One region of the Bradyrhizobium sp. USDA 3397 genome, then DNA from elsewhere that is predicted to be linked to it. Evidence: predicted binding sites of a transcription regulator. Region 1 holds the regulator's gene; each other region holds the start of a gene.
The links. The regulator PhoB, encoded in region 1, activates phosphate uptake and scavenging genes when phosphate is short. The targets are predictions, from matches to a motif close to TGTCATNNANCTGTCAT.

Region 1 (4,542 bases):
GGGCGGCAGGAAGCGCACGACATTGTCGCCGGCCCCGACGGTGAGCAGCTTTTCGGCGCGCAGCGCCGCGACGAGATCGCCCGAAGGCACCACGGCCTTGATGCCGATCAGCAGGCCCTCGCCGCGAACCTCGCTGACGACATCAGGGTGACGATCGATCACGGAGGCGAGCTTCTGCTTGAGCAGCAGCGACATCTTCTGCACGTGGTCGAAGAAGCCGGGCTTGAGCATGACGTCGAGCACGGCGTTGGCAGCCGAGATCGCGATCGGATTGCCGCCGAAGGTCGAGCCGTGCGAGCCGGGCCCCATGCCGGCGGCCGCATCCGCGGTCGCCAGCACCGCGCCGATCGGAAAGCCGCCGCCGAGCGCCTTGGCGAGCGACATCACGTCCGGTGTGACGCCGGTGCGCTTGTAGGCAAAGAGCTCGCCCGTGCGGCCCATGCCGGTCTGCACCTCGTCGAAGGCGAGCAACAGGCCGCGCTCGTTGCAGAGCTCGCGCAGCGCCCTCAGGAAGGCGTGAGGTGCAGAACGAACGCCACCCTCGCCCTGGATCGGCTCGATGAGAATGCCGGCGGTGTGCGGACCGATCGCTTTCTTCACAGCCTCCAGATCACCATGCGGCACCTGGTCGAAGCCATCCATCGGCGGGCCGAAGCCCTCGAGATATTTCGCAGAGCCGGTGGCGGCGAGCGTCGCCAGCGTGCGGCCATGGAAGGCACCCTCGAAGGTGATCATGCGGTAACGCTCCGGATGCCCCTTGGAGAAGTGATGGTGACGCACCAGCTTGATCACGCCTTCCAGCGCCTCGGCGCCGGAATTGCAGAAGAACACGAAGTCCGCAAAGCTCTCATTGCAGAGGCGGCTTGCGAGCTTCTCGCCGTCAGGGCTCTGGAACAGGTTCGACATGTGCCAGAGCTTGGTCGCCTGCTCCTGCAACGCCTTGACCAGCGCGGGATGGACATGGCCGAGCGCATTCACCGCGACGCCCGAGGTGAAATCGAGATAGCGATCGCCGTTGGTCGCGATCAGCCAGCAGCCTTCGCCGCGCTCGAAACCGAGGTCGGCCCTGGCGAAAACGGGGAGCAAATGCGGCGCTGCGCTGTTAGTCATGACGTCACTTGAATGTTGCGGACGGTGTGAGGGCATGCATTGCGCGACGCACCATCGACCGGCCCCGGAAAACGAAACGTGCCGCCTTTTAAGGGCGGCACGTGGCACTATCTTATGCCTGGCAAGACGGGTGTCAATGCCGCCCGGAAAGCCTCGCGAAACGCTGATTCCGTAGTCTTGCGGTGCCGATTTTGCGGGTTTTTCACCACGGAACATGTGGAAGCGAGTCGGCGGACTCTTGCGCGGGAGTCACGCCATATTGTAGCGTTTGGACTGTCAGATACGACATCTCGTGCAGCAGTTCTGATCCCAGAAGTCCTCATGTACCGGCGTAAACGTTCGGGCGTCTTGAGCGCGCCCGGCGAGCCTTAAGGGATTCTGACGGCACGGGTTTTTCAAGGCTAAAGCATTCGCTGCGAAGGCCCCAGGATGGCAGGCGCGCAGCGAGGGAAAGGGTGCAATGACGGTTTTGACCTGGTCCGATGATCGCGTCGAGCAGCTGAAGAAGCTCTGGGAGGCCGGACTTTCGGCCAGCCAGATCGCGGCGGAGCTCGGCAATGTGACCCGCAATGCCGTGATCGGCAAGGTGCACCGGCTCGGCCTGTCCGGCCGCGCCAAGAGCCCTTCATCGGCAGCGCCGCGGCCGCGCAAGGCACGGCCCGCGCAGCACATGATGCGGGTGACCCGCCCCGTCGCGCGCGGCAACACCGCGCTGGCGCAGGCCTTCGAGGTCGAGTTGGAAGCCGAGCCGGTTACCTACGACAACGTGGTGCCGATGAGCCAGCGGCTGTCGCTGCTGGAATTGAACGAGGCGACCTGCCACTGGCCGGTCGGCGATCCATCGAGCCCGGATTTCTTCTTCTGCGGCGGCAAGGCGCTCTCAGGCCTGCCCTACTGCGCCCAGCATTCGCGCGTGGCCTATCAGCCCGCAGCGGACCGCCGTCGCGCAGCACCGAAGCCGGGCACGCGGTGAGCTCGCGATTTCATTGATTGCCAGGACAGCAGCCGTCACACGATGACGGCTCCAATTATTCGGTGTCATCCCCGCCTAGTGCGCGATTGCGCACGGGGAGCGGGGATCCATAACCACAGGGCGCGGTGATTGCGCGAGATGGTTACTGCGAGTCTTCGCCAGACCACGTACTATCGTTGATCGCGGCGAGCGCGAGCGCTCGCGCTGAGATCCCGGGCTCGCGCTGCGCGCGCCCCGGGATGACGGTCGAGATCGGCGCCGCAGTTCGCCAAACCAGCTGTCGCTGGCGCTTTATGTCTGCTCAGCCTTCGCAAAGCGATCGTCCAGCGCGTAGCCGGCGCCGCGGACGGTGCGGATCGGGTCCTGCTCGCGGCCGAGATTGAGCAGCTTGCGCAGGCGGCCGATATGGACGTCGACGGTGCGCTCGTCGATGTAAATGTCGCGGCCCCAGACGCTGTCGAGCAGCTGCTCGCGCGAGAACACGCGGCCGGGATGCTCCAGGAAGAACTCCAGCAGGCGATATTCGGTCGGGCCGAGATCGATCGGCCGGCCTGAGCGCGCCACGCGGCGCTTGTCGCGGTCGAGCTCGATATCGCCATAGGCGAGCACGGTGGCGAGGCGCTCGGGACTCGCACGCCTGAGCAGACCCTTCACGCGCGCAAGCAGCTCCGGCACCGAGAACGGCTTGACGATGTAATCATCCGCGCCGGTCGCAAGCCCGCGCACCCGCTCGCTCTCCTCGCCGCGCGCGGTGAGCATGATGATCGGCAGCTGCTTGGTCTCGGGGCGGGTCCGAAGCCGCCGGCACAGCTCGATGCCCGACAGGCCCGGCAGCATCCAGTCGAGCACGATCAGATCGGGAATGTGCTCCTTGAGGCGGGTGTCGGCGTCATCGCCGCGCATCACCGTCTCGACGTCATAGCCGTCGCCTTCGAGGTTGTAGCGAAGAAGCTCGGTGAGAGCTTCCTCGTCCTCAACCACCATAATGCGTGCGCCCATGTTGTCGTCGCTCCTTAAGTCGTCAGGTGTTCGGCACCGTCGTGGCGAAGGTCGTCATGTCGCCCTTCGGCCGCTTGTCGGTGATCGCCTGGCCCTCGATCATGTAGAACACGGTCTCGGCGATGTTGGTGGCGTGATCGCCGATCCGCTCGATGTTCTTGGCACAGAACATCAGGTGGATGCAGAACGAGATGTTGCGCGGATCCTCCATCATGTAGGTGAGGAGCTCGCGGAACAGCGAGGTGCAGATGGCGTCGACTTCCTCGTCGCCCTTCCACACTGCCATCGCCGCCGGCAGGTCGTGCGCGGCATAGGCGTCCAGCACCGACTTGACCTGCTGCTGCACGAGGTCGGTCATGTGCTCCAGGCCGCGGAACAGCTTGAGCGGATGGAAATCCGTCTCCAGCGCCGCGACGCGCTTGCCCATGTTCTTGGCGAGATCGCCGATGCGCTCGAGATCGGTCGCAACGCGCATGGCGCCGACGATCTCGCGCAGGTCGACGGCCATCGGCTGGCGGCGGGCGATGGTGAGAACGGCGCGCTCCTCGATGCGCTTCTGCAGCGCGTCGAGCTCGGCGTCGGTCGTGACGACGCGCTGGCCGAGCGCGACGTCGCGGCGGATCAGCGCGTCGACGGAATCGACGATCATGCGTTCGGCGATGCCGCCCATCTCGGCGACCAGGCGGGTGAGCTCCTGAAGATCGCTGTCGAAGGCCTTTACGGTATGTTCAGAACCCATGTTCCGTCTCCTCAGCCGAACCGGCCGGTGATGTAATCCTGCGTGCGCCGATCGCTCGGCGACGTGAAGATCTTGCTGGTGTCATCGAACTCGATCAACTCGCCGAGATACATGAAGGCGGTCTTGTCGGAGACGCGCGCCGCCTGCTGCATGTTGTGGGTCACGATCGCGATCGTGTAGTTCTCGGACAATTCCTGGATCAGCTCTTCGACCTTGGCGGTCGAGATCGGGTCGAGCGCCGAGCAAGGCTCGTCGAACAAGATCACCTCGGGCCGCACCGCGACGGTGCGGGCGATGCAGAGGCGCTGCTGCTGGCCGCCGGAGAGCGACAGGCCGGAGGCATTGAGCTTGTCCTTGACCTCGTTCCACAGCGCGCCGCCGCGCAGCGCCTTCTCGACGCGGCCGTCCATCTCGGACTTGGAGATCTTCTCGTAGAGACGAATGCCGAAGGCGATGTTCTCGTAGATCGTCATCGGGAACGGCGTCGGCTTCTGGAACACCATGCCGACCCGGGCACGGAGCAGGTTGAGGTCGAGCTTGGGGTCGAGGATGTTGGTATGGTCGAGCAACAGCTGACCGTCTGCGCGCTGGCCCGGATAGAGGTCGTACATCCGGTTGAAGATGCGCAGCAGGGTGGACTTGCCGCAGCCGGACGGGCCGATGAACGCCGTGACGCGGTTGGTGCCGAGCGCCAGGTTGATGTTCTTCAGCGCGTGGTGAT
Region 2 (4,542 bases), 3.3 Mb from region 1:
CGCTTCTCGGCGATGCCGCGCGAGATCGCCTCGCGGTCCTCGTTATAGCGATCGTACAGCACGACCTCGGCGCCGTAGGATTTGGTGCGCTCGCGCTTGGACAGCGGCGCATCGGCGGGCATCACGATGGTTGCCTGCATGTCCAGGATCTTTGCCGCCGCCGCCACGCCCTGCGCGTGGTTGCCGGAGGAGAACGCGACGACCCCGCCGGCGCGCTTGTCCTGCGGGATCGAGAACACCTTGTTGAAGGCACCGCGGAACTTGAACGAGCCGGTGCGCTGGAGCATCTCCGGCTTCAGGAACACTTTTGCACCGACGCGCTCGTTGAGCACGGGGAAGGACAACAGCGGGGTGCGAATGGCGTAAGGCGCGATCACGCGCGCTGCGGCATCGATGTCGGCAGGGCCGACCGGAAGGGCCTGTTCGGTCATGGCGGAATGTTATCGCGGCCGATCAGGCCCGGGCAAGACACCTCCGCGAGAGGATTTCCCCATAGCGTTTTCGAGCGAAGTGGATCCCGGTTCGCGTGAAGAAAACGCGTCAAAACAAGAATCTAGAGCTATTTCGATCCATCGGATCGAGATAGCTCTAGGCGACTTGGCGCGGCTGTTCCGCGGCGGTCCGGCCGGGCAGCACCGCCCCGACCGCCAAAATGCTGTCGATAAAGACCGTTGCCGAGGCCTCCCAGGTGTAATTGGCGGCAAAGGCGACGCAGTCCTGCCGGGAGATATCGAGCGCGGCGAAGCAGGCATTGCGCAGATCGTGATCGAGCGCGCCGACCGGCGCATCGCCAATCACGTCGCGGGGACCCTTCACAGGGAAGGCCGCGACCGGCAGGCCGCTGGCGAGCGCCTCCAGCAGCACCAGGCCGAAGGTGTCCGTCTTGCTCGGGAACACGAACACGTCGGCGGCCGCGTAGATATCCGCCAGTTCCTCGCCGTGCTTCTCGCCGAGGAAGATCGCATCGGGGTAGGCCTCTTCCAGCGAGGCGCGCGCCGGGCCGTCGCCGACGACCACCTTGGTGCCGGGTAGGTCGAGGTCCAGGAACGCCTCGAGATTCTTCTCGACTGCGACGCGGCCGACCGACAGGAACACGGGTGCCGGCAGGCAGAGATCGATGACGCGCGGGTGGAACAACGTAGTGTCCACGCCGCGCGGCCACAGCACGACATTGTCGAAGCCGCGCTCGGTCAGTTCGCGCGCGAGCGCCGGCGTCGCCGCCATCACGGCGCGGCTGGCGCTGTGGAAGCGCCGCAGCGCCCGCCAGATCAGCGAGCCCGGCACTGGCACGCGGGCGCGGACATATTCGGGAAAGCGGGTATGGAAGCTGGTCGTGAACGGCAGCTTGCGCTGGCGGCAATAGCGGCGGACCATCAGGCCGATCGGCCCTTCGGTCGCGATGTGGATGCTGTCCGGGCGCGCCTCCTCGATCAGCCTTGCGATCCGGGCCGGGCGCGGCATGGCGAGGCGCACGTCGCGATAGCTCGGCATCGCAAAGGTGCGGAACGATTGCGGCGTCAGGAACGTGAACTCGACGCCGAGCGCTTTTGCAGCATCAGCGAGCTTGGTCAGCGTCCGAACCACACCGTTGACTTGCGGGTGCCAGGCGTCGGTCGCGACCAGGATGCGCATCAAGTGGTCCTTGTTATGCAGCTCTGGCTGCGACCTGTGGCACCTGCTCCGGCTTCCGCAACTGATCCGCCCAGGTGATGATCTCGAAATGGCCGTCGTCATGCTCCACCAGGGCGGTGCAACTCTCCACCCAGTCGCCGCAATTCATGTAGCGGATGCCGCCCTCGTCGCGGATCACGGCGTAGTGGATGTGGCCGCAGATCACGCCGTCGGCCTGGTGACGCCGCGCCTCGGCGGCGAGCGCCTGCTCGAACGCGCCGATATAGTTGACGGCGTTCTTGACCTTCTGCTTGGCCCATTGCGAGAGCGACCAATAGGGCACGCCGAACAGCCGGCGGAAGAAGTTGACCAGGCGGTTCATCTGGATCGCAAAATCGTAGGCCTTGTCGCCGAGATGGGCGAGCCAGCGCGCGTTCTGCACCACGAGATCGAAGATGTCGCCGTGAATGACGAGATAGCGCTTGCCGTCGGCGCCGGTATGAACCGTGTTCTCGACCACGTCGATGCCGCCGAAATGCGTGCCGTAATAGTTGCGCAGGAACTCGTCGTGATTGCCGGGAATGTAGATGACCTTGGCGCCCTTGCGCGCCTTGCGCAAAAGCTTCTGGACCAGGTCGTTATGCGATTGTGGCCAGTGCCAGCTCGATTTCAGCGCCCAGCCGTCGACGATGTCGCCGACGAGATAGATCGTATCGGCATCATGGTAGCGCAGGAAGTCGAGCAGAAGATCGGCTTGTGAACCGCGGGCTCCGAGATGGACGTCGGAGATGAACAACGTGCGAAAGCGCCGCTCCGGGCTCTCGTCACTCACATCGTAACTTCCCATGCGCCAGCCTGTAACAATGTCCCGTGACAGCGGGATGACCGATTGAACCCTTGAGGCACTTTCAAATACGAATCACGCCTTGCCTCGCCCTCCCCGCGAATATCAGTCGCATGCGACAATCAGGCGACATGGCGCCGCAGGGTAGGTGCGCTCCCTCCCCGCTTGGCTTGCGGGAGAGGCGAAGCAAGCCCGCCTCAGTAGAACTTGTGGAAATGATGGATCGGCCCGTGGCCGTGGCCGACGCTGAAGCGGTCGGCGGCGGCGATCGCGGCGCTGATCCAGGTCTTGGCGTTGCGCACGGCGGCCTCGAGGTCCTCGCCCCTGGCCAGCCTCGCTGCGATGGCGGAGGACAGCGAGCAGCCGGTGCCATGGGTGTTGCGGGTGGCCACACGCGGCGCGGCAAGCGCGATCGCGGTCTCGGCAGTGACGAGATAGTCGGTGCTCTCGGCGCCCTCCCCGTGCCCGCCCTTGATCAGGACGGCGCGGCAGCCCAGCGCCAGCAGGCGGCGTCCCTGGCTTTCGATCTCGGCCTCGCTCGCCGCCACCGGCGCATCGAGCAGGGCCGCAGCCTCCGGCAGGTTCGGCGTGATCACGGCAGCCAGTGGCATCAGCCTGGTGCGCAGGGCGTCGACGGCCTCCGCGGCGAGCAGGCGGTCGCCGGAGGTCGCCACCATGACGGGATCGAGCACGACATGCCGCGGCGCCCAGCGGGACAGCGCGGCCGCGATGGCATCGATGCTGGCGGCCTGGGCCACCATGCCGATCTTCACCGCACCGATGTCGAGGTCGGAGAACACCGCGTCGATCTGCTCGGTGACGAACCCGGCCGGCACCGCGTGAATGCCGGTCACGCCGCGCGTGTTCTGCGCCGTCAGCGCCGTGATCACGGAGGCGCCATAGACGCCGAGCGCGGCAAAGGTCTTCAGGTCCGCCTGGATGCCGGCGCCGCCGCTCGAATCGGAACCGGCGATGGTGAGTGCGACCGGGGTCGTCATCGCGGGAGACATGTGTTTGAGGAGGCCGCCATGGCCTCTCGTAGCGCGACTGTGGAACGTCAGCAAGCGCGCCGGGCCGCCGCCAGGCGTGATTCGCGAACCGATTGCGCACCTTGCGAATCAGTCGGACACCGCGCGGACCAGGGCCCGCAATGGTGCGGACTTGAAAATGCAACGGCGCCGGACCCTTGCTATAGTCGCGTACCTTAGCGTGCTTCGCCGGTGACGCGAGACGTCAGGTGGTGGAACCGTCCGGCGCCCCCATGTTGCGGGCCGCCCGGCCGCGCAAGCCACCTGAACAAGACTCCTTGGGGTGGAACGATGTGGGCCTTCTTCGAACGTCTCCTCGACTCGTCCATGCTGTCGCCGCACGGCATCTGCCTGTTGTGGGAGCCTGAGCTGATCTGGCTTCACGTCGTTTCCGACGCCAGCATTGCCGCCGCCTATTTCTCGATCCCGTTCGCCCTCGCCATCCTCGTCACCAAGCGGCGCGACCTCAAATTCGGCTGGGTCTATTGGGCGTTCGCGATCTTCATCATGGCGTGCGGCCTGACCCACGTGCTGTCGATCTACACGCTCTGGGTTCCGATCTATGGCATCGAGGGCATGGTCAAGGCCGCCACGGCGGTCGCGTCGGTCTTCACCGCCGCCGCGCTCTGGCCGCTGCTGCCGAAGATCCTGACGATCCCCTCGCCGTTCGAGCTGCGACAGGTCCAGGCCGCGCTCGAGGAGGAGGAAATCAAGAGCCGCGACGCCGCGCTGCTGCTGCAGCAGGTCCGCGACGCCCAGCGCGCGATGCGCGAGAGCGTGGCGCGCCTCACAGCGATCGTCGAGACCGCGGTCGACGGCGTCATCCTGCTCGATGCGGAGGACCGGATCCTGCTGTTCAATCCGGCCTGCGAGCGCTTGTTCGGCTACCGTGCCGACGAGGTGATGAACCGCAACGTCGGCATGCTGATGCCCGAGGCGGATGCGGCGCCCGACCGCCAGGCGCGGCATTTCGCGACCGGCGGCGAGGCCGTCGGCCTGCGCAAGGACGGCACGACGTTTCCGATGGACCTGTCGGTCGGCGAGGCGCGGCAGGACGGC
Region 3 (4,542 bases), 1.3 Mb from region 1:
GCCGAGCTCACGGGCGCGCAATGCGCGATCGACCAGCGCCATCGACATGGTCTTGCGCTCGCTCTGGCCGAAGGCGAGGCCATAGCCGCGGGTGAAGCACGGCGCTTCCGTCGCCGAGCCCTTGAACTGGTTGACCATCTGGCACTCCGTGAGCTCGATCGCGCCGAGCGGCACGGCAAAGCCGACGTCTTCCGCGAGGAATTCGACCTCGACCTCGCCGAAGCGGATCTCGCCGACGAAGGGATGGTTGCGGCCGTAGCCGCGCTGGGTGGAATAGCCCATCGCGAGCAGAAAGCCTTCGTCACCGCGCGCAAGGTTCTGCAGGCGCAAATCACGGTCCGCGGGGAAATTCAGCGGCTCGCGGGTGAGATCGCCGACGCTGGCGCCGTCCTCAGCTTCCGGCGATGATTCGATCAGCCCGTCGCGCCCGAGAATGTCTGTCACGCGCGGCGTCGGCGCGGTGGAGGCTTCGGCCGCAGCCGGCCTCTCTGGCACAAAACCTTGGGCGAGCGATGGATCGAGCAGGCGGTGCGTGTAGTCGAAGGTCGGCCCCAGGATCTGGCCGCCGGGAATGTCCTTGAAGGTCGCCGACACCCGCCGCTGCACCCGCATGGCGCCGGTGTCGACGGGCTCGCTGACGCCGAAACGCGGCAGCGTGGCGCGGAAGGCGCGCACCAGGAAGATCGCCTCGATCAAATCGCCGCGGGCCTGCTTGATCGCAAGCGACGCGAGCTCGCGGTCATAGAGCGAGCCTTCGCTCATGACGCGATCGACAGCGAGGCCAAGCTGCTCCGAGATCTGATCGAGCGAGATTTCCGCAACGCTCTGGTCGCCGCGCCGCTTATGCGCGAGCAGGCGATGGGCGTTCTCGATGGCGCGTTCGCCGCCTTTGACTGCGACATACATGCTTCTAGCTTCCCTTGCTCACGATTCGCGTGGTGCGGGGGATCGCGACCACGGCGTCATCGGCGACCAGCACCACATCTATGCCGCGCGGAAACAGCGCTTCGTTCATCTGCAGGCGCTCGAACAGGTCGAAAGGCTTGATCGACGCCTGCAGCGTGGCGACTCCGTCGATGCCGGGGCCGCGCAGCTCAAAGCTGCGCCCGGCGGCGAGGCTGTCGACCTGGATGATCACCGTGGTCGAGCGGTCCGGATACTCGCTGGTGCCGAGCGCGAAGGATTCGAACGAGGGCAAGGCGCCGCCGTCACTGATGAGCGCGAACGAAGCGACCGACGAATCCTGCACAACCGGCGCGCCAGTGTGGAACTTGAGCCACTTCGTCACGTCCGCGCTTTCCGCCATCCGTGCGTCGAGCCAGAGCGGCGTGTCGTGGTCGAACAGCGTCAGCGCGATCGCGGCGGTGCCGCGCATCATCGTATCAGGCGCGCCCGCCATCGGCACGATGCGCTGGACCGAGCCCGGCCGCGCCATGGCGTCCATGACCGAGCGAAAGGTCGATTGCGCCGACAGCACCTTGTCGGCGAAACCCGGCGGCAGCTCCGCAATCGTGGTCATGATCTCACCCCTCACCGCGCACCATGGTGTAGAAATCAACCTTCGTCGCGGCGGCCGCTGCCGCCGCCTGCTTGCGACTGACCATGAGCTGCTCGCGCAACGGCGCGATAATTTCGCGCTCCACCGCTCCGCCGAAATCGCGGGACTGCACCAGCGCATCGCACAGCGCGATCAGACGCGCCTTCTCACCGTCGCGGCCGAGCGTGTAGCCGAACCCGACCTCGCCGCTCGCAAGCCGCACCGCGGCGCGCGACACCGTCGCTTCGCCGAGATTGAACGGCGCACCATCGCCGCCGACCCGGCCGCGCAGCATGACGAGGCCGTTCTCGGGCGTGCGCAGATCCTGATGGTCCGGGAGGGCCAAGTTGCGGAGGCGAGCGGCGATCTCGCCCGCCTCCGCGTGCGCCAGCACCGCCATTGCGGCCTTGCGCTGGGCTTGCTGGTCGTTGTGCTGGGTCACCTGGTCCATCGAACCTTCTACAGAACTTGCCGCGCCGAAGTTGTCTATGATAATAGACAACTTCATACGGACGCGCCATGACTGTTTCGTGACAATGCTGTGATTTCTGGAGTAGGTTTCCCGCGACATGAGCATGCAGGACACAGCCTCGTCGGGCGTCGCGCTATGGCGCCTCGTGGCCGATGGCATCGAGCGCGGCATCGCCGACGGCCGCTTTGCGGCCGGCGACAAATTGCCGGGCGAGATGGAGATCGCCGAGACCTATCGCGTCAACCGCCACACCGTGCGGCGCGCGCTGGCAGCGCTTGCCGAGCGCGGCCTGGTGCGCGCCGAGCGCGGCAGCGGAACCTATGTCGAGGCCCAGAAGCTCGCTTATCCCCTGCGCTCGCGCACGCGCTTCTCCGAGATCGTCGGCGCCGATGGCCGCGAGCCGCACGGCCGGCTGATCGAGGCGACCAACGACGTCGCAACGCGCGAGCTCGCACGGGAGCTGGGATTAAGGACCGGCGCACCCCTGGTGCGGATCGAAGCGATTCGCCTCGCCGACCGCACGCCGATCTGTGTTTCTACCACCTGGCTCTCGGCTGACCTGTTCCCGGATGCAGGCGCCGTGTTCGCGGCGACGCGCTCGATGACGAAGCTGCTGGAGCATTTCGGCGTCCGCGACTATCGCCGTGGCGCAACGAGGATCACCGCAGGGATTGTCGATGCGAGCGACGCCGCACGGCTCGATCTGGCGCTGGGGCGGCCGATCCTGGTGGTCGACGCCACCGACCATGATCTCACGGGCAAGCCGCTGGTGACGAAGCACTCGCGCTTTGCGGCAGAACGTGTGGAGTTCTTGGTGGAGAACGGTTAGATCAGAGCGTTTTCCAGCGAAGCATGCCCTCGGACTTGATCCGACGTGGAAACGGTGTGCGTCGAGAAAACGCGTCAAAACAAGAAGCCAGAGTTCCGTTCCGATTCAATCGGAATGGATAAGGCTCCAGCACGACGTTAGGCGACCGTCCGCTTGCCGATAATCGCGAAGCGCAGCTTGCCGGAAATCCAGTCGATCGACGATACCGTTATCAGGATCAGCAGGATCAGAAACGATACCTTCTGCCATTCCAGCACCCGGATCTGTTCGGCAAGCTGAAGGCCAATGCCGCCAGCGCCAACGATTCCGATGATCGTCGCCGATCGCGTGTTCGACTCGAAATAGTAGAGCACCTGGCTCAGCAAGACCGGGAATACCTGCGGCAGCAATCCGAACCGGACGCTGTGGAAATGGTTGCCGCCCGATGACCGAACGCCTTCCGCGGGGTTCTTGTCGGCGACCTCGATCGCTTCCGAGAACAGCTTGCCGAACGTTCCGAAATCGCTGCAGATCACGGCCAGGATGCCGGCAAACGGCCCCAGCCCCACGACACCGACCCAGATCAGTGCCCAGATCAAGGTATCGACTCCACGGATGGTATCGAGGCCACGACGCGTCAATACGCGGATGATCCGGCTTGCAACCACGTTGCGCGCCGCCAGCAGGGATACCGGCAGCGCGAGCAGCGCGCCGCCCAGCGTGCCGAGAAACGCGATCGACACCGTCTCTCCGAGCGCATGCAGATATTTCAGAACCTCCGCCCAAGAACCCGGATTGGGCGGCAACATGAGCTGGACGAATTCGCCCAGCCTGACCATGCCTTGGGAGAGCCGGTTAAAGGGAATATCGAGCTGGACGATCCCGAACAGGAACAGCCCGACCGCCCCGCCGACGAGTATTGCGATCCTTCCCCGCTGCCACCAATCGGTCCGGAAGACGTCGGGATACCGTTCGGCAATGCCGGCCCGGTTTTCAAAACTGAAGGAGCTCATCGGGTGCTTCCCTCCAGCCCGAGCAGGCGGTGTCGCAACCGTTCCGTCAGGAAGTCGATCAACATGACGGTAAGGACGATGAGCAACAGGATGGCGCTGACGTCGGTGAAGTAGAACTTGCGAACCGCCTCGATCAGATCCTGGCCGATCCCGCCGGCGCCGACGAAGCCCATCACGGCAGCGCCACGCACGTTGATCTCGAACCTGAGCAAGGCATAGCTCACGAAGTTCGAAAGGACTTGAGGCAACGCGCCGAACCGAACAACCTGAACCCAACTGCCCCCGCTTGCCGCCACCCCTTCGACCGGCTTGCTGTCGATGTTCTCGACAACCTCGGCGAACTGCTTGCCCAACGCTCCGGCGGTATGGATTGCAATGGCCAGAACGCCCGGCAGCGGCCCGAGACCAAAGGCCAGCACGAAGATCAGGGCAAACACGATCTCCGGCACGGTCCTGAAAAATTCCAGGACGCGCCGGGTGACGAAAACAGTCGTTCCTGATTTCACGAGATTGGCCGAGGCGAGGAAGCAAAGTGCGAAACCGCACAGCGCACCCGAGAGGGTGCCCATATATGCGATCAGCAACGTATCCCCGAGAAGCCGTGTCCAGCGCGGCAACCCCCACAGCCAGTCCGCCAAATCGCTCCATGCGGTCGCGAACGAAAATTTGGGTGCGATGCTGACGAAATAGGCCGGGAAGCGCCAGAAGTTCT

Region 2: a site for PhoB is predicted at 2,482-2,498, ahead of ACVWYQ_RS10795 (UDP-2,3-diacylglucosamine diphosphatase). Genes of this name have one in related genera too.
Region 3: a site for PhoB is predicted at 2,057-2,073, ahead of phnF (phosphonate metabolism transcriptional regulator PhnF). Genes of this name have one in related genera too.

The regions. Positions count from the first base shown of each region.
Region 1 covers NZ_JBSSDS010000001.1:5,532,546-5,537,087, reverse strand. Annotated here, with positions in the region: gene ACVWYQ_RS25520 (acetylornithine transaminase) at 1-1,110, opposite strand, end outside; gene ACVWYQ_RS25515 (GcrA family cell cycle regulator) at 1,571-2,083, shown strand; gene phoB (phosphate regulon transcriptional regulator PhoB) at 2,375-3,082, opposite strand; gene phoU (phosphate signaling complex protein PhoU) at 3,105-3,821, opposite strand; gene pstB (phosphate ABC transporter ATP-binding protein PstB) at 3,833-4,542, opposite strand, start outside.
Region 2 covers NZ_JBSSDS010000001.1:2,266,527-2,271,068, forward strand. Annotated here, with positions in the region: gene ACVWYQ_RS10785 (threonine/serine dehydratase) at 1-431, opposite strand, end outside; gene ACVWYQ_RS10790 (glycosyltransferase family 4 protein) at 589-1,632, opposite strand; gene ACVWYQ_RS10795 (UDP-2,3-diacylglucosamine diphosphatase) at 1,646-2,458, opposite strand; gene thiD (bifunctional hydroxymethylpyrimidine kinase/phosphomethylpyrimidine kinase) at 2,653-3,453, opposite strand; gene ACVWYQ_RS10805 (PAS domain S-box protein) at 3,811-4,542, shown strand, end outside.
Region 3 covers NZ_JBSSDS010000001.1:4,238,768-4,243,309, forward strand. Annotated here, with positions in the region: gene ACVWYQ_RS19555 (carbon-phosphorus lyase complex subunit PhnI) at 1-906, opposite strand, end outside; gene phnH (phosphonate C-P lyase system protein PhnH) at 911-1,519, opposite strand; gene phnG (phosphonate C-P lyase system protein PhnG) at 1,524-1,988, opposite strand; gene phnF (phosphonate metabolism transcriptional regulator PhnF) at 2,107-2,838, shown strand; gene phnE (phosphonate ABC transporter, permease protein PhnE) at 2,976-3,830, opposite strand; gene phnE (phosphonate ABC transporter, permease protein PhnE) at 3,827-4,542, opposite strand, start outside.